3 regions of the Azospirillum lipoferum 4B genome follow, and region 2 is predicted to be linked to each of the others. Evidence: predicted binding sites of a transcription regulator. Region 2 holds the regulator's gene; each other region holds the start of a gene.
The links. Region 2 encodes PhoB, which activates phosphate uptake and scavenging genes when phosphate is short. Its sites were predicted from a motif close to TNTCATAAAACTGTCA; they were not measured.

Region 1 (7,529 bases), 670 kb from region 2:
AGAGCCGCCTTCAGGTCGGCGTCGTGCATGCGGCACCACACCATCAGCCGGCCCGTCAGCCCCAGCGCGGCCACGGCGCGGATGCCCTCGCGCTCCTCCTCGCCCATGGCGGGGATGCCGATCTCCTGCTCCGGCACGCCGGCGTCGTCGAGCGCGCGGGCGATGGCGATCTTCTCGTCGAGCGTGAAGGCGACGCCGGCGGTCTGCTCGCCATCGCGCAGCGTGGTGTCGTTGATGGTGGCGAAGGTGGTGGGCATGGGGGCACCTCGCGCGCGGAGGCAATCGCTGCCCCCATCAGAAGTGTCGCAGGCCGGGCCGGGGACCCGCCCCGACGGGGTGTCGTCGGGCGGGGTGCCGGGACGGGCCATCGACCCGGCCTGCGATTCCGGTGTTACGAATAAACGGGTGCGAATTCCTTGGGCTTGCCGGCTTCCTGCTGCCAGTAGGGCGACAGGCTGCGCAGCTTGGCGATGATGCCCGGCACCACGGCGATGACCCGGTCGATCTCCTCCTCCGTCGTTTCGCGCGACAGCGAGAAGCGGGTGGCGCCATGGGCGGCGGTGTAGGGTACGCCCATGGCGCGCATGACGTGGCTGGGCTCCAGCGAGCCAGAGGTGCAGGCGGAGCCGGAGGACGCGGCGATGCCGGCCTCGTTCAGCAGCAGGAGGATCGCCTCGCCCTCGATATACTCGAAGGCGATGTTGCAGGTGTTGGGCAGGCGGTTGTCGGGGTTGCCGGTGACGAAGCAGCTCGGCACCGCCGCCAGGATCGCCTGTTCCAGCTTGTCGCGCAGCGCCTTCACCCGCGTGTTCTCGTCGCCCATATGGACCAGCGCCAGCTGGGCGGCGGCGCCCAGCCCGACGATGCCGGGCGCATTCTCGGTGCCGGCGCGGCGCGAGCGTTCCTGATGGCCGCCGCGCAGCATCGGGCGGTAGCGCAGGCCGCGCTTGACGTACAGCGCGCCGATGCCCTTGGGGGCGTGCAGCTTGTGGCCGGACAGCGACAGCATGTCGATGGCGCTGTCGGCCAGCTTCACCGGGATCTTGCCGACCGACTGCACCGCGTCGGTGTGGAAAAGGGCGCCGACCTCCTTCGCCATGCGCGCCAGCTCCTCCACCGGGAAGATCGTCCCGGTCTCGTTGTTGGCCCACATGATGGAGACGATGGCGACCTGATCCGACAGCGCCGCGCGGTAGGCCTCCATGTCGAGGTTGCCCTTGCCGTCCACCGGGATGCGGTGGACCTTGTAGCCGCGCTTCTTCTCCAGATACTCGCAGAGCGCCAGCACGCCGGGGTGTTCGACCACGCTGGTGACGATCTCGCGCTTCTTCGGGTAGGCCTCCAGCGCCGACAGGATGGCGGTGTTGTCGCTCTCCGTCCCGCCGGAGGTGAAGACGATCTCGCTGTCATGGGCGGCACCCAGCAGGGCCTGGACTTGGCAGCGCGCCCATTCGATCTTGCCGCCCACCGCGGCGCCGAAGCCGTGCATGGAGGAGGCGTTGCCGAAATGCTCGGTGAAGAGCGGCAGCATCTCCTGCAGCACCTCCGGATCGACGCGGGTGGTCGCGTTGTTGTCGAGGTAGATTCCCTGGCTCATGGCTTGGCGCTCCCCTTAGCCCGCGTGGGCCGGCATGAGGGACGCGGGCTTGACCCGCACGAACTCGCCGAGCTTCTCGACCAGCTTCATCTGCACGCCCATCATCGTGCCGGCCGACTGCGAACAGCCGGAACAGGCGCCGGAGAGCCGGACGTAGATGTCCTTGCCGTCGATGTCGACCAGTTCCACGTCGCCGCCGTCGCGCTGGATCTGCGGCCGGATCTCCTCGATGGCAGACATGATGGCCTGCATGCGCTGGACATTCGTCAGCTTGGGCGCCGCGGTCGGTTCCGCCTTCGGCTCCAGCGGCTTGATGGCGTCGAGGCCGACGGTGCCGGGGGCATGCTTCTTGGCGGGCTTGAGCGCGCCGGTCTTCGCCAGCACCTCTTCCAGCACCTCCTCGATCTTCTCGTGGCAGGTCTGGCAGGAGCCGCCGGCCTTGGTGTAGTGGGTGACTTCCTCAAGCGTGGTCAGGCCGTTGACGCTCACCGCGCGCTCGATCATGGCGGCGTCGATGCCGAAGCACTTGCAGACCAGCTCGCCTTCCTCATGGTCGTCTTCCCACGCCTCGCCCTTGTAGTTGGCGATGGCGGCACGCAGTGCCTCCGCACCCATGACGGAGCAGTGCATCTTCTCCGGCGGCAGGCCGCCCAGATACTCGGCGATGTCGCGGTTGGTCAGGGTCAGCGCCTCGTCCACCGTCTTGCCGATGATCATCTCGGTCAGCGCCGAGGAGGAGGCGATGGCCGAGCCGCAGCCGAAGGTCTGGAACTTCGCATCCAGGATGATCTGGGTGTCGGGATCGACCTTCAGCATCAGACGCAGCGCGTCGCCGCAGGTGATGGAGCCGACCTCGCCGACCGCGTTGGCGCTGTCCAGGACACCGGAGTTCTTCGGGTTGAAGAAGTGTTCCTTGACCTTGTCGGTGTAGTTCCACATGTCGCTGCTGCCTTTCCGTGGGGTGCGCGCCTAGGGGAAGAGTGTCCGGGGAGACTTCAGTGCGTCGAATAGGGGGTCGACGATCCGCAGCTGGACGAGGAGGTCGAGCAGGAGCCGCCACCGCCTTCACCGGCCGAGAAGGACTTGCCGCAGCCGCAGCTGCTGGTCGCGTTCGGGTTGTCGAACTTGAAGCCGGAGCCTTCGATGCCCTCGACGAAATCGACCACCACGCCGCTGAGGAAGGGCTGGCTGTTGGCGTCGACGAAGATGGTGACCGGGCCGAAGCTGAGCACCGCGTCGTCGTCGCCGGCCGCCGCCTCCAGCCCCATCTGGTATTTCAGGCCGGCGCAGCCGCCGTCGGTCACGGCGATCCGCAAGCCGGCCGCCGCACCACCCGACTTCGCCAGGACCTGTTCCAGGGTGGAAACCGCCGCATCCGTCAGAGTCACCATGTCCCGCCTCCTCAAGCCGCGTTGCCGGGGGTGCCGGCCGATCTGACGGGGAATAAAGCAAGCGGTGTGCCAAACAGACAAAGCATTGATTTGCAATGATTGTCAGGTCGGAGGGGCGTGGCGATAGTCCGACAATGTTTCGCGTTCAAACGTTTTTGTCGGGTTTGGTTCGTGTCGGCTTTGCGACAGCCGCGACACTTCGCCGCACAAAAATATTGTGGTCTTTCCCTGTGCCCGCGCGCGTACCATGTGGCGTCGTCGGTGCGTCGGATGGTTGATTTTCTCAACAGAAAATCCAGGCAGCGGAAAGGTGAGGGAAGCGATGAGCGACGAACCGATCGAACTCAGGATGTCGAACGGCCGCATGGCCTTCGGCGACGTGCCCGAACAGATCGACGAACTTTTGCAGGAGGCGGTGAAGGCCCGTGACGTGCCGGAGGTCTGCGAGTCGCTGTTGTGGGAGGCGCATCGCAAGGGGCCGCGGGTGCTGCCGGTCTTCTATGCGCTCTATAAATTCTACTTCAATCGCAAGAAGCTGGGGGAAGCGGAGCGGGTGGCCCGCATCGGGCTGGATGCCGCCGCACTCCAGGGCGGTTTTCAGGCGGACTGGTCGCAGTTGACCGCGCGCTCCACCGACTGGACGGCGGCCGGGCCGGCGCGCTTCTTCCTGTTCACCATGAAGGCGCTGGCCTTCATCGAACTGCGCCGCCACAACCGCGACAAGGCGCTGGCGATCCTTGCCAAGATGGCGGAGATCGACCCGGCCGATCAGGTCGGCTACGGCACCATCGCCGCCTTGGCCCGCGGGCTGGACGGAGAGGGCGGGGCGGCGTAGAGGCCGCCTCCGCATAAAAAAGGCCCCCGGCCCAGGGGGGAACCGGGCCGGGGGCAGCGGGGATTTGCGTCTCACGACGCTCTCACGACGCGCTCTCTCACGTCGGGAGGTATTGCGGCCCCGCCGGGGCAGTGGGGCCGCAAACCGGTCAGGCGGCGACGGATTCCAGGGCCGGATAGTCGGTGTAGCCCTTGGCGTCGCCGCCGTAATAGGTGGTGCGGTCCGGCTCGGCCAGCGGCGCATCGGCACGGAAGCGCACGGGCAAGTCCGGGTTGGAGATGAAGGCCTCGCCGAAGCTGACCGCGTCGGCCTCACCCTTGGCGAGTGCGGCGTCGGCATCGCCGCGGCTGTAGCCGCCATTCAGGATGAACGGACCCTTGAAGGCGGCACGCAGGGCGGACGCCACATGCGGCGCCCCTTCCGGCGGGGCCATGTGGTGGCCGGGCCGTCCTTCGATCACATGCAGATAGGCGATATTGAACGGGTTCAGCGCCTTGGTGATCGCCAGGAAATGCGGCAGCGGGTCGCTGTCCTTCATGTCGTTGAACACACCGGTCGGCGACAGGCGGACGCCGATGCGGTCGGCGCCGACGGCATGGGCCGTGGCCTCAAGGATCTCCAGCAGGAAGCGGCAGCGATTCTCCACCGTTCCGCCATACCGGTCGGTGCGGGTGTTGGTGCTGTCGCGCAGGAACTGGTCGATCAGATAGCCGTTGGCCGCGTGGATCTCGACGCCGTCCAGGCCGGCATCGAACACCGCGCGCTTGGCCGCATCGGCGAAATGGCGGACCAGTCCGGGGATCTCGGCGGTTTCGAGGGCGCGCGGCACCGGGAACGGCTCCATGCCGGCACCGGTGTAGAGCTGGCCCTTCGCCGCGATGGCCGAGGGGGCGACCGGCGCGGCGCCGTTCGGCTGGAAGCGCGGATGGGAAATGCGGCCGACATGCCAGAGCTGGGTGACGATCCGCCCACCGGCATCGTGCACGGCGTCGGCCACCGCGCGCCAGGCCAGGGTCTGGGCGTCCGTGTGGATGCCCGGCGTGTTGGGATAGCCCTGGGCGGTGTCGCAGACCTGCGTCGCCTCGGTGATGATCAGGCCGGCCGAGGCGCGCTGCGCATAGTATTCGGCGGTGAGCGCGGTCGGGCAGTTGCCTTCGCCGGCGCGGCTGCGGGTCATCGGCGCCATGACGACGCGGTTCGGCAGCTCGATCGCGCCGAGGCGCAGTGGGGTGAACAGATCCGGAGCGGCGGTGCTGTGCGTGTCGGTGCTCTGCGGCATGGCGGGACTACCCCCTGTTGGGCGAAGCGACTTGTATGTATGTGAGTACATACTTGAACCGGAGCCTGCCGCTTGTCAAGTATGTATCTGCATACTTATTATCGAACCGGCGGCATCACGGGAGAGGGACGGGTTTTGGACGCAAGCAAGGATGGGGACGGCTGTTGCCCGGGCAACGGCGCCACTGACGGTGGATGCGAAGGCGGGGCGCGCAAGCGGGACCGGGCCGCGACCGAGGGCGCATTGCTCGACGCCGCCAAAGTGGTGTTCGCCGAGCGCGGCTTCGACGCGGCGACGACGCGCGAGATCGCCGGGCGGGCCGGGGTCAACGAACAGCTGATCCAGCGCTATTTCTCAGGCAAGAGCGGGCTGCTGGTGGCGGTGGTGGAGCGCTATTGGCGCGAGGAATCGGGCGGCTGCCACCTGCCGCCGCCGGACGAGGATCTGGAGACTGACCTTGCCCGCTTCCTGCACGCCCAGTTGAGGCACAGCTGGGCATGCCGCGACTTCACCCGCGTGGTTCTGGCCCGCGCCCTGGTCGATCAGGCGGTTGCCGACGAGATGGCCCGCACCCTGTCGCAAAGCCGCATTCCCTGCTTGCTGAAGCGGCTGGAGGGGTTCCGCGACCGCGGCGCCATCGCCGCCGACGCCGACCTCGCCAATGTGGCGGCTGGCATCGCGACGCTCAGCTTCGGGCTGGGCTTCCTCGATCAGGTGGTGTTCGGCCGCGACGAGGCCGGCATCTGCGCCATGGTCGGCACGCTGGCCCACACCATCGCCTACGGCCTGACGCCGCGGTAACGGTTATTCCGCAGCGGCGGCGGCGCGGGTGGCGGCGCGATGGCTGTGCACAGCGTCCGCGGTGAAGACGGCCAGCGCCACCCAGATGCAGGCGAAGGCGATGGCATGGCTGCTGGTGAAGGCCTCGCCATAGACCAGCACGCCCAGCAGAAGCTGCCCGGTCGGCCCGACATATTGCAGCAGCCCCATGGTGGTCAGCGTCAGTCGCGCCGCGCCGATCATGAACAGCACCAGCGGCACCGCGGTCATCGGCCCGGCCAGCACCAGAAGGGTGCTCTCCCCCCATTCATGGCCGAAGGCCCCGCTGCCGCCTAGCCACAGCAGATAGCCGAGGGCGGCCGGCAGCAGCAGCGCGGTTTCCACCAGCAGGCCGACCACCGGATCGACCGCCGCCTTCTTGCGCACCAGCGCATAGAAACCGAAGGACAGCGCCAGCGACAGGGCGACCCAGGGCACGGCGCCATAGCTGACGACGAGGCTGCCGACGCCGGCCGCGGCGATGGCGACCGCGAGGATCCGCCCGCGGCTGAGCCGTTCGTTCAGGAACAGCACGCCCAGCAGCACATTGACCAGCGGGTTGATGAAATATCCCAGGCTCGCTTCGACCAGCCGGCTGTTGACCACCGCCCAGATGAAGACGGTCCAGTTGGTGGTGACCAGCAGCGTGGTGACCAGGAACACGCCCAGCCGGCGCCAGCTTCCCACCGCCGCCACGATTGCCGCCGGTCCGCGGGTGGCCAGCACGCCGATGCCGACCAGCACCACCGTCCAGACCACGCGGTGCGCCACGATCTCCACCGCGCCGACATCGCCCAGCGATTTGAAGAAGACCGGGTTGACCAGCCCCCAGATCAGGTAGGAGGCCAGCGCCGCGACGAACGCCGCGGTTGTGGAGGTCGGGGCCTTGGCGGGCGGCGGAGTCTGAACCATACCGTCCGTTTAGCACATTGTTTGTGCAATCCGGCAGCGGGCGGCCGGACATGGCCGGGCTGCGCAACCGGCATCACTGCCGCCTCGCGCCCCATTCACCCAACAAAAAACCCCGCCGGAGCGGGGCTTTTCGCTGTGGTGCCCGAAGGAGCGACCGTGTCAGGCGGCGGTGGCGACGCCCTTGTCGGCCAGCAGGGTCTGCAGTTCGCCCGACTCGTACATCTCGCGGACGATGTCGCAGCCGCCGACCAACTCGCCCTTGACGTAGAGCTGCGGGAAGGTCGGCCAGTTCGAGTATTCCTTCAGGCCCTGGCGCAGGCCCGGATCCTCCAGGATGTTGACGCCCTTGAACTTGACGCCGACATGGCTCAGCACCTGGACGACGGCGGCGGAGAAACCGCACTGCGGGAACACCGGGGTCCCCTTCATGTACAGCACGACATCGTTGCCTTCGATATCCTGCTTGATGCGCTCGACGACGTTCTGATCGACCATGACTCGATAACCCTTCCGATTCGGCCCGGCGCTGCCGGGGCCTTGTCCGTTGCGACGTGTGTCCAGGCGCCTTCCGGCGGCTCTGACCTCAGGCGCCTTCCGGCACCGCTGTGGTCAGCGCCAGGGCGTGCAGTTCGCCGCCCATCTTCCCCTGCAGGGACGCGTAGACCATCTGGTGCTGCTGCACCCGGCTCTTGCCCT
Region 2 (7,529 bases):
ATCGCCTCGGTGCAGTCGGTGTCGAGCGGGCTGCTCGACGGGCTGGCCAATGACGGGCGCTCCATCCTCGGCGGCGACGTCGCGTTGCGGCAACTCTACAGCCCGCCGGCCGACGAGCAGATGGCGGCGCTGACCGCCGGCGGCCGGGTGTCGACCTCCGCCGAGATGCGGGCGATGGCGCGCGCCGATGACGATGTCCGGTCTTCGCTGGTCGAGCTGAAGGCGGTCGACGACGTCTACCCGCTCTACGGGACTGTCACACTGGTGGGCGGCGGCGACCTGCAGGACGCGCTGGCACAGAAGGACGGCCGCTGGGGTGCGGTGATCGAGGCGAGCCTCGTCGACCGGCTGGGCGTGAAGACCGGCGACACCATCCATGTCGGCGAGGGCGCCTATCGCGTCGCCGCCGTGCTGGACCGCGAGCCGGACCGCGCCTCCTCAAACGCCTTCTCGCTTGGGCCGCGCCTGATGGTGGCGCTGCCGTCGCTGCAGGGCACCGGGTTGCTGCAACCCGGCAGTCTCACCTGGTGGAGCGCCAAAGTCGCGCTGCCGCCGGAAACCGACCTGAAAGCGTGGCAGGAGAGCCTGCGCACCCGCTTTCCCGACGCGCCCTGGCGGATGCGCGACTACACCAACGCCTCACCGCAGATCGAGCGCTTCATCGACCGCATGACGCTGTTCCTGACGCTGGTCGGGCTGACGGCGCTGCTGGTCGGCGGCGTCGGGGTGGGCAACGCCGTGCGCAGCCATCTGGACTCACGCGCCCGCACCATCGCCATGATGAAGTGCATCGGCGCGCCGGGCGCCCTGGTGTTCCAGCTCTATCTGGCGCAGATCCTGGTGCTGGCGTTGCTGGGCATCGTCATCGGGCTGGCGCTGGGCGCCGTGGCGCCGCTGGCGCTGGGCCGTCTGCTCGACGGCGTGCTGCCGGTGTCCGCCCAGATCGGCGTCTATCCCGGCGCCCTGGCGCTGGCCGCCCTCTACGGCGTGCTGACGGCGCTGACCTTCTCGCTCTGGCCGCTCGGTCGGGCGCGGGAAGTGCCGGCGGGTGCCCTGTTCCGCGACGTGATCGCCCCGGCCGCTGGCCGGCCGCGCCTGCCCTATACGCTGGCGATGATCGGCTCGGCGGTGGCGCTGGCCGGGCTGGCGGTGCTGACCGCGCACAACAAGCTCTTCGCCCTGTGGTTCGTCGGCGGCTCCATCGCCACCTTCATCGCCTTCCGCGTCGCGGCCGCACTGGTCACCTGGGGGGCGAAGCGCGTAGGCCGCGTCCGTCGTCCGGGATTGCGGCTGGCGCTCGCCAACCTGCACAGGCCGGGCAACCCGACGGCGGCGGTGGTGCTGTCGCTGGGGCTCGGCCTGACGGTGCTGGTCGCCATCGCGCTGATCCAGGGCAATTTCTCCCGCCGGGTGTCGGAGACGATCCCGCAGGACGCCCCCAGCTTCTTCTTCGTCGACATCCAGCGCGACCAGTTCGACCCCTTGCGCGACCTCGTCACCGGCATTTCCGGCACCAGCGCCTTCGAGGCGGTGCCGAGCCTGCGCGGCCGGATCGAGCGGGTGAACGGACAGGAGGCCGAAAAGGCGCTGGTCAACCCGGAGCAGGCCTGGATCCTGGCCGGCGACCGCGGCATCACCTATTCGGCGACGCTGCCGAAGCATTCCACCATCACCGCCGGCAGCTGGTGGGCGGCCGACTATGCCGGCCCACCGCTGATCTCGATCCACCAGAGCGTCGCCGAGGCCTTCGGCATCGGCCCCGGTGCCACGCTGTCGATCAACATCCTGGGCCGCAGCATCGAGGCCACGGTCGCCAACGTCCGCGCCGCCGATTTCAGCAGCATGGCGATCAACTTCACCATGGTCTTCGCCCCCGGCACGCTGGAAGGCGCACCGCAGACCTGGGTCGCCACCGTCCGCGCGACGCCGGATGCCGAAACGCAGGTGCAGCGCGCTGTGCTGCAGCGCTTCCCCAACATCACCATGGTCCGGATCAAGGACGCGCTCGACACCGTGTCGGAGATGCTGGGCCATATCGGCACCGCGGTGCGCATCGTCGCCGGCATCACGCTGACCGCCGGCACGCTGGTGCTGGCCGGCGCGGTCGCCGCCGGCCATCGCCGCCGGGTCTACGACGCGGTGGTGCTGAAGGTGCTGGGGGCGACGCGCGGCGACGTGCTGCGCGCCTTCCTGCTGGAATACGGGTTGCTGGGCCTGCTGACCGCGGTCATCGCCGGCGGCATCGGCACGCTGACCGCCTGGGCGGTGCTGCGCTTCCTGATGCATTGGGAGTGGAGCTTCCTGCCGTCGGCGGTGGTCACCACGGCCTTGCTCAGCACGGCGATCACACTCGCTTTCGGGTTCTATGGTACTTGGCGGGCTCTGGGCCAACCATCCGCGCCGTTGCTTCGGAACGAGTGACTCATACGGCGGAACGCCATAGCAAAAACGAATCGTGAAAGCTTTTTCATCTTGGAAAACCGCTGCCGATTCCTATTGAACCGAATTGCGGACTCGCCAATATGTCATGGCGACGGGATCACCCTATTCCACCGAGGAAACCAACATGGCAGACCCGACCTATAACCGCTTCGCGACCGCAGGCCGCGCGACAGATCGGGGATACTTCGACGAAGGCCTGCGCCAGCACATGCTGCGCGTGTACAACTACATGGGCGCCGGCCTGATCCTGACGGGCCTGGTCGCCGCGCTCGTGTCGTCCAGCCCGGCCATGATGGCGGCCATCTTCGGCACTCCGCTGAAGTGGGTGGTGATGCTGGCCCCGCTGGCGTTCGTGATGGTGCTGTCCTTCGGCATCCAGCGCCTGTCCTTCGCATCGGCACAGATGATTTTCTGGGCCTACTGCGGCGCGATGGGCCTGTCGATGTCGGCCATCTTCCTGGTCTTCACCGGGGCGTCGATCGCGCTGACCTTCTTCGTCACCGCCGCGACCTTCCTGGCGATGAGCCTGTACGGCTACACCACGAAGGCCGACCTGTCGAAGATGGGCTCGTTCCTGATGATGGGCGTCATCGGTCTGGTGATCGCCGGCTTGGCGAACATCTTCTTCCAGTCGCCAGCCCTGCACTTCGCGATCTCCGCCATCGGCGTGCTGATCTTCACCGGCCTGACCGCCTACGACACCCAGGCGATCAAGGAAAGCTACGCCGAGGGCTACGATCACGAGAGCACCGGCAAGCTGGCCCTGATGGGCGCCCTGACGCTGTACCTGGACTTCATCAACCTGTTCCAGTTCCTGCTGCAGTTCCTGCTGCAGTTCCTGGGTCAGCGCAACAACGACTGAGCCTGAAGACGCCTGATCGGACAAGCATCGCATCAATACAGCAGCCGCCCGGAAGCACCCGCTTCCGGGCGGTTTTCTTTTCAGGACCCGACCGTCACCGCATCGCCGACCTTGAGACCAAGCGCTTGATCGGCCCGCCCGCGGTTGACGGCGATCTCGGCCAGCCCGTTGGAGTTCTCGTACCACAGCGGCTCGCCCGGCCCGACGGCGCCGAAGGTGCGGGCGCGGGCGATGCGGGTGCCGGCGGCGGTCAGCATGGCGGCGGCGGGCAGGGTGGACGCCCGCATGCCGGTCATGGCGTTGCCGTAGACATCGACATAGACGATGCGCGCCAGCTCGTCCGGCCAGTCGGGGCGGTCGATGGCAGCGAGGGTGAGGCGGCTGCGCTGCACCGGCCGGCCGGTCGCCAGATCGGCGGCCACGGGGGCGAACAGGTCGCGGCCGTGGAAGCTGGCGGACAGCCGGTCCGGAATCCAGTCGATGGTCCAGGCCTTTAGCGACGTTGCGCGGCGGGCGATCAGGGCGAAGAGGCCGTTGTCGGGGCCGACGAACCACCGCCCATCGGCCTCCACCATCACCGGCCGCCGGTCGGTGCCGACACCCGGATCGACGACGCAGAGAAAGACGCTGCCGGCGGGGAAGGCCGGGGCGTAGGCGGCCAGAAGGTAGGCCGACAGCTGCGGGTCGAAGGCGGGGGCGTCGGCGAACAGGTCGATGACCGGGACGGTTGGCGCCTGCTGCGCCAGCACCGCCTTCATCTGGCCGGTGTAGGGGCCGGAGAGGCCGAAGTCGGTGAAGAGCAGGATCATGGAGGGCATTCTCACCAGTGTCGGCGGTCTTGCCCCCACCCTAACCCTCCCCCGCTGGGCGGGGGAGGGGACAAGTGCTTGTGCGGGGGAGGTTAGGCGGGGATCTGACCCCGAATCACATCGACTTCGTATCCAGCGCGTAGCCTGCCGACCGCACGGTGCGGATCAGATCCAGTTCTTCCTCTTCGTTCATCGCCTTGCGCAGGCGGCGGATGTGTACGTCGACCGTGCGCGGCTCGACGTACACGTCATGGCCCCACACCAGATCGAGCAGCTGTTCGCGCGAGAAGACGCGGCCGGGATGCTGCATGAAGTGGCGCAGCAGGCGGAATTCCGTCGGACCGAGATGTACGTCGCGCCCATTGCGGCGTACGCGGTGGGCGGCCAGATCCATCGTCACGTCGGCGAAGGTCAGCACCTCGTCCGTCATGCCGGGCGAGGCGCGGCGCAGGACCGCGCGCATGCGGGCCACCAGCTCGGTCGGGGAGAAGGGCTTGGTGATGTAGTCGTCGGCGCCGGAATTCAGGCCGCGCACCCGGTCGCCTTCCTCGCCGCGGGCGGTCAGCATGATGATCGGGATGTCGCGGGTCTTGGCGTTGCGGCGCAGCTGGCGGCAGACCTCCAGCCCGCTCATCAGCGGTAGCATCCAGTCGAGCAGCACGATGTGCGGCGTCTGTTCGCCGGCGGCCAGCAGGGCCTCCTCGCCGTCGCTGGCGGTGGCGACGCGGAAGCCTTCCTTTTCCAGGTTGTACTTCAACAGCGTCAGAATGTCGGCCTCGTCCTCGACGACCAGGACGAGCGGCTTCAGGGCCGCGTTCATGGAGGCTCCGTTCACAGCGCGCGTCTCGACGTTAACCGGCATGGGACAGCCTTTTCAACAAAGGAGGGAAGGGGCGCAAAATCAGGCAAGGCTTTTAGGAGCAGGGCTCTCAGCCGTAGCGGCCGGTGATGTAGCCCTGGGTGCGCTCGTCGCGCGGGTTCGTGAAGATTTCCTCGGTGTCGTCGCACTCCACCATCTCGCCCAGATGGAAGAAGGCGGTGCGCTGCGACACGCGGGCGGCCTGCTGCATGTTGTGGGTGACGATGACGATGGTGTAGTTGGCCCGCAGCTCGTCGATCAGCTCCTCGATATGGGCGGTCGCGATGGGGTCGAGCGCCGAGCAGGGCTCGTCCATCAGGATCACCTCGGGGCTGACGGCGATGGCGCGGGCGATGCACAGCCGCTGCTGCTGGCCGCCGGACAGGCTGGTGCCGGGCTCGCGCAGGCGGTCCTTCACCTCGCCCCACAGGCCGGCGCGCTTCAGCGAACTCTGCACCACCTCGTCCAGCTCGTCGCGGCCGGAAGCCAGGCCGTGAATGCGCGGACCATAGGCGATGTTGTCGTAGATCGACTTCGGAAACGGGTTCGGTTTCTGGAACACCATGCCGACGCGGGCGCGCAGCTGCACCGCATCGACCGCCTTGCCGTAGACGTCCTCGCCGTCCAGCGCGATCCGTCCCTCGACCCGGCAGCCCTCGACGGTGTCGTTCATCCGGTTCAGGCAGCGCAGGAAGGTCGACTTGCCGCAGCCGGACGGGCCGATCAGCGCCAGCACCCGGCTCTCGTGGATGTCGAGGTCGATGCCCTTCAGCGCCTGCTTGGCACCGTAGAACACCTTCACCCCGCGGGCGGTCATCTTGTTGGGCAGGACGGCACCGGACTGCTGCCCAGGGTGTTGACCGGGGCGCTGGTCGCCGCGGGGCCGCAGCTTCAGCGGACTCGGGATGCCGCTCGGGATGCCGCTCGTAATGCTCATGGGGCGCTCACCACCGTCTCTCGAAAATCTTGCGCAGGATCACGGCCGTCCCGTTCAGCAGGATCAGGACGCCGAGCAGGATCAGGATCGCCGCCGAGGTGCGTTCGGTGAAGGCACGCTCCGGGCTGTCGGCCCACATGTAGATTTGAACGGGCAGCACCGTGGCACTGTCGGTCAGCCCATGGGGCACGTCGACGATGAAGGCGACCATGCCGATCATCAGCAGCGGTGCCGTCTCGCCCAGCGCGCGGGCCATGCCGATGATGGTGCCGGTGAGGATGCCGGGCATCGCCAGCGGCAGCACATGGTGCAGAACCGTCTGCAAGGGCGAGGCGCCGATGCCCAGCGCCGCCTCGCGGATCGACGGCGGCACCGCCTTCAGCGCGACGCGGGCCGAGATGATGATCACCGGCAGCGTCATCAGCGCCATCACCAGCCCACCGACCAGCGGCGCCGAACGCGGCATGCCGAAGAAACCCAGGAAAACGGCAAGACCCAGCAGGCCGAAGATGATCGACGGCACCGCGGCGAGGTTGTTGATGTTCACCTCGATCAGGTCGGTCCAGCGGTTCTTCGGCGCGAACTCCTCCAGATAGACCGCGGCGGAGATGCCGACCGGCACCGACAGCGCCATGGTCACCAGGAGCGTCAGCAGCGAACCGACGATGGCGCCGCCGATGCCTGCCTGTTCCGGCTCGCGGCTGTCGCCGGCGGTGAACAGGGTGGTGTTGAAGCCCTGCGCCAGCGCGCCGGAGGCCAGCAACGCATCGGCCGCGGCGATCTTGGCATCGCTGAGCCCACGCTCGCTCTCCGGCAGGTCGCGGCGGTAGCGGCCCTTCACCAGCTGGTCGATCTCGTCGTCGGCGCGCACCCAGACGGTCAGGGTGGTGCCGACCAGCGCCGGGTTCTTGGCGACCATCGCCTCCAGCTCGTACGGCGCGCCCGACGACAGCAGGTCGTTCAGCACGCGTTTGCCGGCGCGGTCGGTCACCTGCGGGAACTGGGCATGGAGCGCCCGGCGCAGCAGGGGAGTGTAGTTGCGCTCGGCGACCTCGGCCGGGTCCAGCGTCACCTCCAGCCTGATCCGCGCTTCCCAGAAGGCGGTGCTGCCCTTGGCGACGATGGAGCCCAGCAGAACCACCAGCATCAGCGCCGCCAGCGCCACCGCCGCCGCCCCGGCCAACCGGAAGCGGCGTTCCGCGGCATGGCGGGCGCGCAGGCGGCGGGCGAAGGCTTCGCTCCGGACCCGCGACTTCGCCGCACCGTTGGAGCCGGGGGAGGGCGCCACGGCCGCCGCGTCCTGCTCGACGAGGTCAGTCATATTTTTCCCGATAGGTCCGGACCACCCGCAGGGCGACCATGTTGAGGCAGAGCGTGACGAGGAACAGCACGAGGCCGAGGCCGAAGGCCGACAGCGTCTTCGGGCTGTCGAACTCCTGGTCGCCGACCAGCAGCGTGGCGATCTGGGTGGTGACGGTGGTCACCGCCTGCAGCGGGTTGGCGGTCATGTTGGCGGTCAGGCCGGACGCCATGGTGACGATCATCGTCTCGCCGATGGCGCGGCTGACCGCCAGCATCACCGCGGCGACGATGCCCGGCAGCGCCGCCGGCAGAACCACC
Region 3 (7,529 bases), on a different replicon from region 2:
GCTTGCGGATGGCACCACCCTGTTCGACAGCCCGGTCATCGTCGAGTATCTCGATTCGCTCGGCGACCGGGCGCCGCTGTTCCCGCCGGCCGGGCCGGCACGCTGGACCGCGCTTCGGTTCCAGGCGACCGCCGACGGCATCTGCGACGCCGCCATCCTCCGCCGGCTGGAGTCCATGCGACCCGATGGCGAGAAGTCGGCGGCCTGGATGGAGCGCCAGCGCAAGGCGGTCGCCCGCGCGCTCGACCTGCTGGAAGCCGACGCGGCGGCGCTGGCCGGCGAGGACACCATCGGCACGCTCGCCGTGCTGGCGGCGCTCGGCTATCTGGATTTCCGCTTCGGGACCGAGGATTGGCGCGAAGGCCGGCCGGCGCTCGCGGCATGGTTCGACAAGGCATCCGACCGCGACAGCCTGCGGTGCACCGCACCGCCGGTGTAACGCTTGCAATAAGAGGGATGTTCTTCTCCGATAACGCGCAGTAATGCGGCGCCCGATGCCGGCGGGCGCCGCTGGAGCATCGCCGCGCTGTTTACGTTCGATTCACCATGACAGGCGGAAGATCGGCAGTCTACCGTCGCCAAAGCGGTCGATTTCGCGGGCGCAACGATGTTTCGATTGTGCGTCGCGAAAACTTCACCGAACCGTCACCCAAACATCCAAAGAGAGGGTCTACCCATGGCGTCGGCCGGCCTGCGGAGAACCGCGGGGCCGGTGCCGACAACCTCCAGACCGTGGGTGGCCCACATGGCAGATCGCGCCGACCAGCGCCGGCGATCCGGCATCAAGTCGAAAATGCTGATCGCCTTCGGCACCGTGGCGGCACTGCCCTGCATCGCGGCGGTCGTCGGCTGGATGTCCTATGGCGCGGTCCGGGGCCATGTCGCCGACATCACGGGAACGCAGGTGCCGGTGCTCAGCGCCGCGCACGGCCTTGCCACCACCACGGCGCGGGTCCTGGCGCTGGGGCCGCTGATCGACGCCGCATCGTCGGAGGAGGACCTGACCAGGCTGCGCAGTGCGGCGGCGGGCCAGCGCGCGGAGCTGGACGGCCAGCTCGCCCGGCTGGCCGACGGGCATGGCGACATCGGCCGCATGGGCGAGCTGGCGGCCACCGCCCGCTCGCTGTTGGGCACCGTCGACGCGTTGGGCGCGGCGACCGGCCGCCGGCTGAGCCTGCAGGAACAGCGCAGCGGCCGGCTGGCCGAGTTGAGCGACGCCCATGCCCGGCTGCTGGCGGCGCTGAAGCCGGACATGCAGGCCTCGCGCGAACAGCTTGCCCAGGCGATCACCGCGATGGTGGAGGCGACCTCGCAATCCTCCGAGACCATCGGCGGCGAACTGGGGCAGACGGTGATCCCACTGTTCCAGCTGCGCGGCGCGGAGGCGGCGCTGGCCAAGGCGCTGCTGATCGGCGCCTTCGAGACCGACCGGTCCAAGGTGATGTCGCTGTCCACCGATTTCGATTCGGCGCTGTCCGACCTGCAGGGCGCCCTGCGCCCGCTGGCGAAGAGCGAGGCGGCCGCCCCCGTCATCGCGGCGATCAACGAGCTGACGGCATATGGTGACGGCGACAAGAGCGTCTACACCCGCCGGGTCCGCCAGCTGACCCCCGGCATCCCGGAGGAGGAAGCGCGCAAGCTTGCCGAAGCGCAGGCCGCCGCGGTCGACGAGATCGTCCGGCTGGACCGCGACGCCAACAGCCGCATGCTGCCGCTGATGCTGAATTCCCGCGGGCGCATCGCCGAGGCCGGGAACGCCATCGCGGAGCGGATGCAGGATCTTTCCACAAATGTGGTGCCGGAAGCCCAGCACCGCTACACCGTGCTGAGCGGCCTGATGGCCGACGCCAACCTGCTGGCCGGCAAGCTGGCCGAGGCCGGCAACGCGGAAACGCTGGCCCGGCTGTCGGCCGCACGCCGCACGCTGGATCCGCTGGCGGCGACGATCCGCAAGACCTTGCAGGAGTCGCAGGGCGATCTGGGCCCGGAGGTCCGCCGGCTGGCCGAGAATCTGCTGGAGCTGGGCTTCGGCGAGGTCGGCATCCTGGCGCTCCGCGGCGGCGAACTGGCCGCCTATGCCGAGAATGCCGCGCTGATCGACAACAACCGCAGCACCGGCGCCGCCCTGACCGGCATGGTCGACACGCTGGTGGAGTCGGCCGAAACCGCGACCGCCGAGGGGGCCGCCGCCGCCCATGACGCGCTGGAGCGCACCAACGAGATCCAGATCCTGCTGGCGACGGCCGGCGTGCTGCTGGCCGGGCTGATCGTTTCGCTCTATGTCGGGCGCCGGGTGGTCGGCCGGATGGAGGCGCTTGCCGACGCCATGCGCCGGGTGGCCGGCGGCGACCTGACGGTGGAGCAGAAGGCCGAGGGCAACGACGAGATCACCGACATGGCCCGCGCGCTGTTCGTCTTCATCGCCAACGCCCGCGCCATGGAAGAGGCGCATGAGAAGGTGGAGATCGAACGCCGCAACGCCGCTTCGGCCCGCCGGACCAGCATGCTGGAGATCGCCGACCAGTTCGAGCGCAACGTGCTGAGCAGCGTGGAGACCCTGGCGGAGGCCGCCCGCGTGATGGCCGCCCGCGCCCGCTCGCTGACCGACATCGCCGCCAATGCCAACGACCGGGCCGACGCCGCGATGCAGCTCTCCGGCGAGATGGCGGCGGGGATCCAGCAGGTGGCGACCGCCGCCTCGGAGATTTCGCAGTCGATTGCCGAGATCAGCAAGCGCACCGGCGAATCGGCCCGCATCATCGGCGACACCGCCGCCGGGGCGGAGCAGGTGAAGGCCACCGTCGCCGACCTGTCGAGCACGGCGGGGGAGATCGGCACCGTGGTGGGGCTGATCGACGAGATCGCCGGCCAGACCAACCTGCTGGCGCTGAACGCCACCATCGAAGCGGCGAGGGCAGGGGAGATGGGCCGCGGTTTCGCGGTGGTCGCCGGGGAGGTGAAGGCCCTTGCCGGACAGACCGCCCAGGCCACCGCCGAGATCGCCCGCCAGATCGCCGCGACCCAGGCGGCCAGCCGCCAGACGGCGGAGGTGGTGGCGACCATGACCGGCAGCGTCCAGCGCATCGAATCGAATGCCTCGGCCATCGCCGCGGCGGTGGAGGAGCAGGCGACCATCACCTCCAGCATCGTCGACAGCTCCCACCGCGTTGCCGTCGGCACCCAGGCGGCGTCGGACCATGTCGCCGGCCTGTCGGAGGCCGCGGCCAAGGTGCGCGCCCAGGCCGGCGACGTGCTGCAGGTGGCGGAAAGCCTGTCGCAGGAGGCGACCAGCCTCGGCTCCGCCGTGCATCTGTTCCTCCAGGAAATCCGGGCCGCGCGATGACGGTCGCGACGATTGTCCCGATGCCGTTGCAGCCCCGGTCACGAACGGGTCGGTTTCATAAAACTGACACGTAAACAAAACAAACCCGTCACCAGCGGTGGCTATGGTCACCGCGACGAAGAAGGCGGGTTACGTCCTCCGGCGAAGGCCGGGCTTTTCCACAACCCAACGACACCGTCCAAACCTATCGGGAGTTTTGCCGTGAAAACCATGACCTCGGCGTTCGTTCGCTGCGCCGCCTTTGGTGCCCTGGCCGTTCTGTCCGTGTCGGTCGCCCCGCTGTCGGTCGCCTCGGCCGCCGACATCTCCGGCGCCGGCGCCACCTTCCCGTATCCGATCTATGCCAAGTGGGCCGACGCTTACAAGAAGGAGACGGGCACGGGCCTGAACTACCAGTCGATCGGTTCGGGCGGCGGCATCAAGCAGATCAAGGCCAAGACGGTCACCTTCGGCGCTTCGGACATGCCGCTGAAGCCGGAAGAGCTGGAGCAGGCCGGCCTGATCCAGTTCCCGATGATCATGGGCGGCGTCGTTCCGGTCGTGAACCTGAAGGGTCTGAAGTCGGGCGAGGTCAAGCTGTCGGGCACGGTTCTCGCCAACATCTACATGGGCGAGGTCACCAAGTGGAACGACCCGCAGATCAAGGCGCTGAACCCCAACGTCAACCTGCCGAACACCGCCATCGCGCCGGTGTACCGTTCTGACGGGTCGGGCACCAACTTCCTGTTCACCGACTACCTGTCGAAGACCAGCCCGAAGTTCAAGACCCAGATCGGCGCCAACACCTCCGTCCAGTGGCCGGCCGGCATCGGCGCCAAGGGCAACGAAGGCGTGGCCAACATGGTCAAGCAGACGGACGGCTCGATCGGCTACGTCGAATACGCCTACGCCAAGCAGAACAACATCACGTATCTCGGCCTGCAGAACAAGGACGGCAAGACCGTCGTTCCGAAGATCGAGGCCTTCCAGGCCGCCGCGGCGAACGCCGACTGGGCCAACTCCAAGGGCTACTACGTCATCCTGACGGACGAGCCGGGTGCGGACAGCTGGCCGATCACCGGTGCCAGCTTCATCCTGATGTACAAGAACCCGCAGGATGTCGCGACCTCGGCCGAAGCGCTGAAGTTCTTCGACTGGGCGTACAAGAGCGGCGCCAAGATGGCCACCGATCTGGATTACGTGCCGATGCCGGACTCGGTCGTCTCGCTGGTTCAGAAGACCTGGTCGCAGTCGATCCAGGCCGACGGCAAGCCGATCTGGACCGCGTCGGCCAAGTAACCACGGCCAACCCGACCCCGGGATGCGCCGGCAGACGGCGCGCCCCGGGGGCATGATCCGCCGGTGGGGTTGGAAATTTCGCCGACCCCACCGCACGCCTCACGGAGCGGCCATGACCGAGATCGCGCTGACCTTGACCGACGCACACGCTTCCACCGCCCGACGGGCCCGCCGCCAGCGCCTGCAGGATGCGGCCTTCCGCAACGCCACCCTCTTCTTCGCCCTGCTCGTCCTGTTCATCCTGGGCGGCGTCACGATTTCTCTCATCGACGGCGCGCTTCCGGCACTGCGCGCGTTCGGCTTCGGGTTCGTCACGACCGAAGTCTGGAACCCGGTGTCGGAGGAATTCGGCGCGCTCGCCCCCATTTACGGCACGTTGATCACCTCGGTCATCGCCATGGCTGTCGGCATCCCGGTCAGCTTCGGCATCGCGCTGTTCATCACCGAGATGTGCCCGGCCTGGCTCAAGCGCCCGCTCGGCGTCGCCATCGAGCTGCTGGCCGGCATTCCCAGCATCATCTACGGCATCTGGGGCCTGTTCGTCTTCGCCCCCTTCATGCAGTCGACCATCCAGCCCTTCCTGATCTCCACGCTTGGTCAGGTCCCGGGCATCGGCAACCTGTTCATGGGCCCGCCCTACGGCATCGGCATCCTGACCGCCGGCCTGATCCTGGGCATCATGGTGCTGCCCTTCATCACCTCCATCACCCGCGACGTCTTCGAGACGGTGCCGCCGATGGTGCGCGAATCCGCCTACGGGCTGGGCGCCACCACCTGGGAAGTGGTGTGGAACGTGGTGCTGCCCTACACCCGCACCGGCGTGATGGGCGGCGTCATGCTGGGGCTGGGCCGCGCGCTGGGCGAGACGATGGCGGTCACCTTCGTCATCGGCAACGCGCACCGCATCAGCTCCTCCATCATGGCGCCGGGCACGACGATCTCGGCCTCCATCGCCAACGAATTCACCGAAGCGGTCGGCGACGTCTACACCGCCTCGCTGGTGGCGCTGGGCCTGATCCTGTTCCTGTTCCTGATCACCTTCACCGTGCTGTCGATCGCCAAGCTGATGCTGCTGCGCCTGCAGCGCAAGGCCGGAGTCTGAGGCCATGAGCATGACAAGTTCCGCGGCGCTCGCCGCTCCGGCCGGCGGGCTGTACAACCGCCGCCGTGTCGTCAACAAGGTGGCGCTGTCGCTTGCGCTGGGCGCGGCCGGCTTCGGCCTGTTCTGGCTGGTCGCCATCCTGTGGACGCTGCTCTACAACGGGCTGTCGGCCATCAACATCGCCCTGTTCACCGAGAACACGCCGCCGCCGGGCGGCGAGGGCGGCCTGCTGAACGCCATCTTCGGCAGCGTCATCATGACCACGGTCGCCACCCTGGTCGGCACGCCGATCGGCATCATGGCTGGCACCTACCTCGCCGAATTCGGCCGCGACCGCAAGCTGGCCGAGGTGGTGCGCTTCATCAACGACGTGCTGCTGAGCGCGCCGTCGATCATGGTCGGCCTGTTCGTGTACGAGGTGATGGTCATCCGCATGGGCCATTTCTCGGCCTGGGCGGGGGCCATGGCCCTGGCGGTCATCGTCATCCCCGTCGTGGTCCGCACGACCGAGGACATGCTGAAGCTGGTGCCCAACAGCCTGCGCGAGGCCGCGGCCGCCCTTGGCGCGCCGCAGTGGAAGGTGATCACCATGGTCGCCTACCGCGCCGCCCGCAACGGCATGATCACCGGCGTCCTGCTGGCGATTGCCCGCATCAGCGGCGAGACGGCCCCCCTGCTCTTCACCGCCCTGAACAACCAGTTCTGGAGCGCGGACATGAATGCGCCGATGGCCAACCTGCCGGTGGTCATCTTCCAGTACGCGATGTCTCCCTATGAGGACTGGCGCCAGCTGGCCTGGGGCGGCGCGCTGCTGATCACGGTCGCCATCCTGCTCCTCAACATCGGCGCCCGGCTGCTGGCCGGTCTCGGCTCGACGAGAAAGTAACCATGACGATGACCCACATGGACGCCAACAGCCCCGCCCACGGAAGCCACACGATGCCCCCCGGCATGATCCCCGGCGCCGGTGCCGACCGCCCAATCGCCGGTGCCGGCCTTCCCGAGAAGATCAGCATCCGCAACCTGGACTTCTTCTACGACGGCTACCGGGCGCTGAAAGACGTTTCGATGCCGCTGTACGATCGTCAGGTCACCGCCTTCATCGGCCCGTCGGGCTGCGGCAAGTCGACCCTGCTGCGCATCCTGAACCGGATGTACGACCTCTATCCCAAGCAGGTCGCGACCGGCGAGGTCATGCTGGACGGCGTCAACATCCTGTCGCCGAAGCAGGATCTGAACCTGCTTCGCGCCCGCGTCGGCATGGTGTTCCAGAAGCCGACGCCGTTCCCGATGTCGATCTACGACAACATCGCCTTCGGCGTGAAGCTGTACGAGAAGCTGTCCCGCACCGAAATGGACGAGCGGGTGGAATTCTCGCTGCGCCGCGCCGCCCTGTGGGAAGAGGTGAAGGACAAGCTGCGCCAGAATGGCATGAGCCTGTCCGGCGGTCAGCAGCAGCGCCTGTGCATCGCCCGCGCCATCGCGGTCAAGCCGTCGGTCCTGCTGCTGGACGAGCCGACCTCGGCGCTCGACCCCATCTCCACCGCCAAGTGCGAGGAGCTGGTGGACGAGCTGCGTTCCGACTACTGCATCGCCATCGTCACCCACAACATGCAGCAGGCGGCCCGCATCTCCAACTTCACCGCCTTCATGTATCTGGGCGAACTGATCGAGTTCGGGAACACGGAAGAGATCTTCACCAACCCGACCAAGGACAAGACGTCCGAATACATCACCGGCCGTTTCGGCTGACGGTTCCGCTCCGCCGGTCTTTCCTGCCAAGGGGAGAACCGGCGGAGAAATTTC

Region 1: AZOLI_RS02340 (HesB/IscA family protein) is a predicted target of PhoB. The motif match lies at 3,161-3,176, and genes of this name have one in related genera.
Region 3: pstS (phosphate ABC transporter substrate-binding protein PstS) is a predicted target of PhoB. The motif match lies at 3,397-3,412, and genes of this name have one in related genera.

What each region holds. Positions count from the first base shown of each region.
Region 1 is NC_016622.1:500,128-507,656, forward strand. It holds gene nifV (homocitrate synthase) at 1-257, opposite strand, end outside; gene nifS (cysteine desulfurase NifS) at 392-1,597, opposite strand; gene nifU (Fe-S cluster assembly protein NifU) at 1,613-2,536, opposite strand; gene AZOLI_RS02340 (HesB/IscA family protein) at 2,593-2,988, opposite strand; gene AZOLI_RS02345 (hypothetical protein) at 3,311-3,823, shown strand; gene AZOLI_RS02350 (alkene reductase) at 3,972-5,102, opposite strand; gene AZOLI_RS02355 (TetR/AcrR family transcriptional regulator) at 5,238-5,903, shown strand; gene rarD (EamA family transporter RarD) at 5,907-6,833, opposite strand; gene grxD (Grx4 family monothiol glutaredoxin) at 6,993-7,328, opposite strand; gene AZOLI_RS02370 (BolA family protein) at 7,417-7,529, opposite strand, start outside.
Region 2 is NC_016622.1:2,821,596-2,829,124, forward strand. It holds gene AZOLI_RS13105 (ABC transporter permease) at 1-2,421, shown strand, start outside; gene AZOLI_RS13110 (Bax inhibitor-1/YccA family protein) at 2,567-3,304, shown strand; gene AZOLI_RS13115 (SAM hydrolase/SAM-dependent halogenase family protein) at 3,385-4,113, opposite strand; gene phoB (phosphate regulon transcriptional regulator PhoB) at 4,229-4,933, opposite strand; gene pstB (phosphate ABC transporter ATP-binding protein PstB) at 5,043-5,789, opposite strand; gene pstA (phosphate ABC transporter permease PstA) at 5,917-7,230, opposite strand; gene pstC (phosphate ABC transporter permease subunit PstC) at 7,223-7,529, opposite strand, start outside.
Region 3 is NC_016624.1:65,869-73,397, forward strand. It holds gene AZOLI_RS27445 (glutathione S-transferase N-terminal domain-containing protein) at 1-439, shown strand, start outside; gene AZOLI_RS27450 (methyl-accepting chemotaxis protein) at 746-3,343, shown strand; gene pstS (phosphate ABC transporter substrate-binding protein PstS) at 3,554-4,621, shown strand; gene pstC (phosphate ABC transporter permease subunit PstC) at 4,734-5,723, shown strand; gene pstA (phosphate ABC transporter permease PstA) at 5,728-6,609, shown strand; gene pstB (phosphate ABC transporter ATP-binding protein PstB) at 6,612-7,475, shown strand.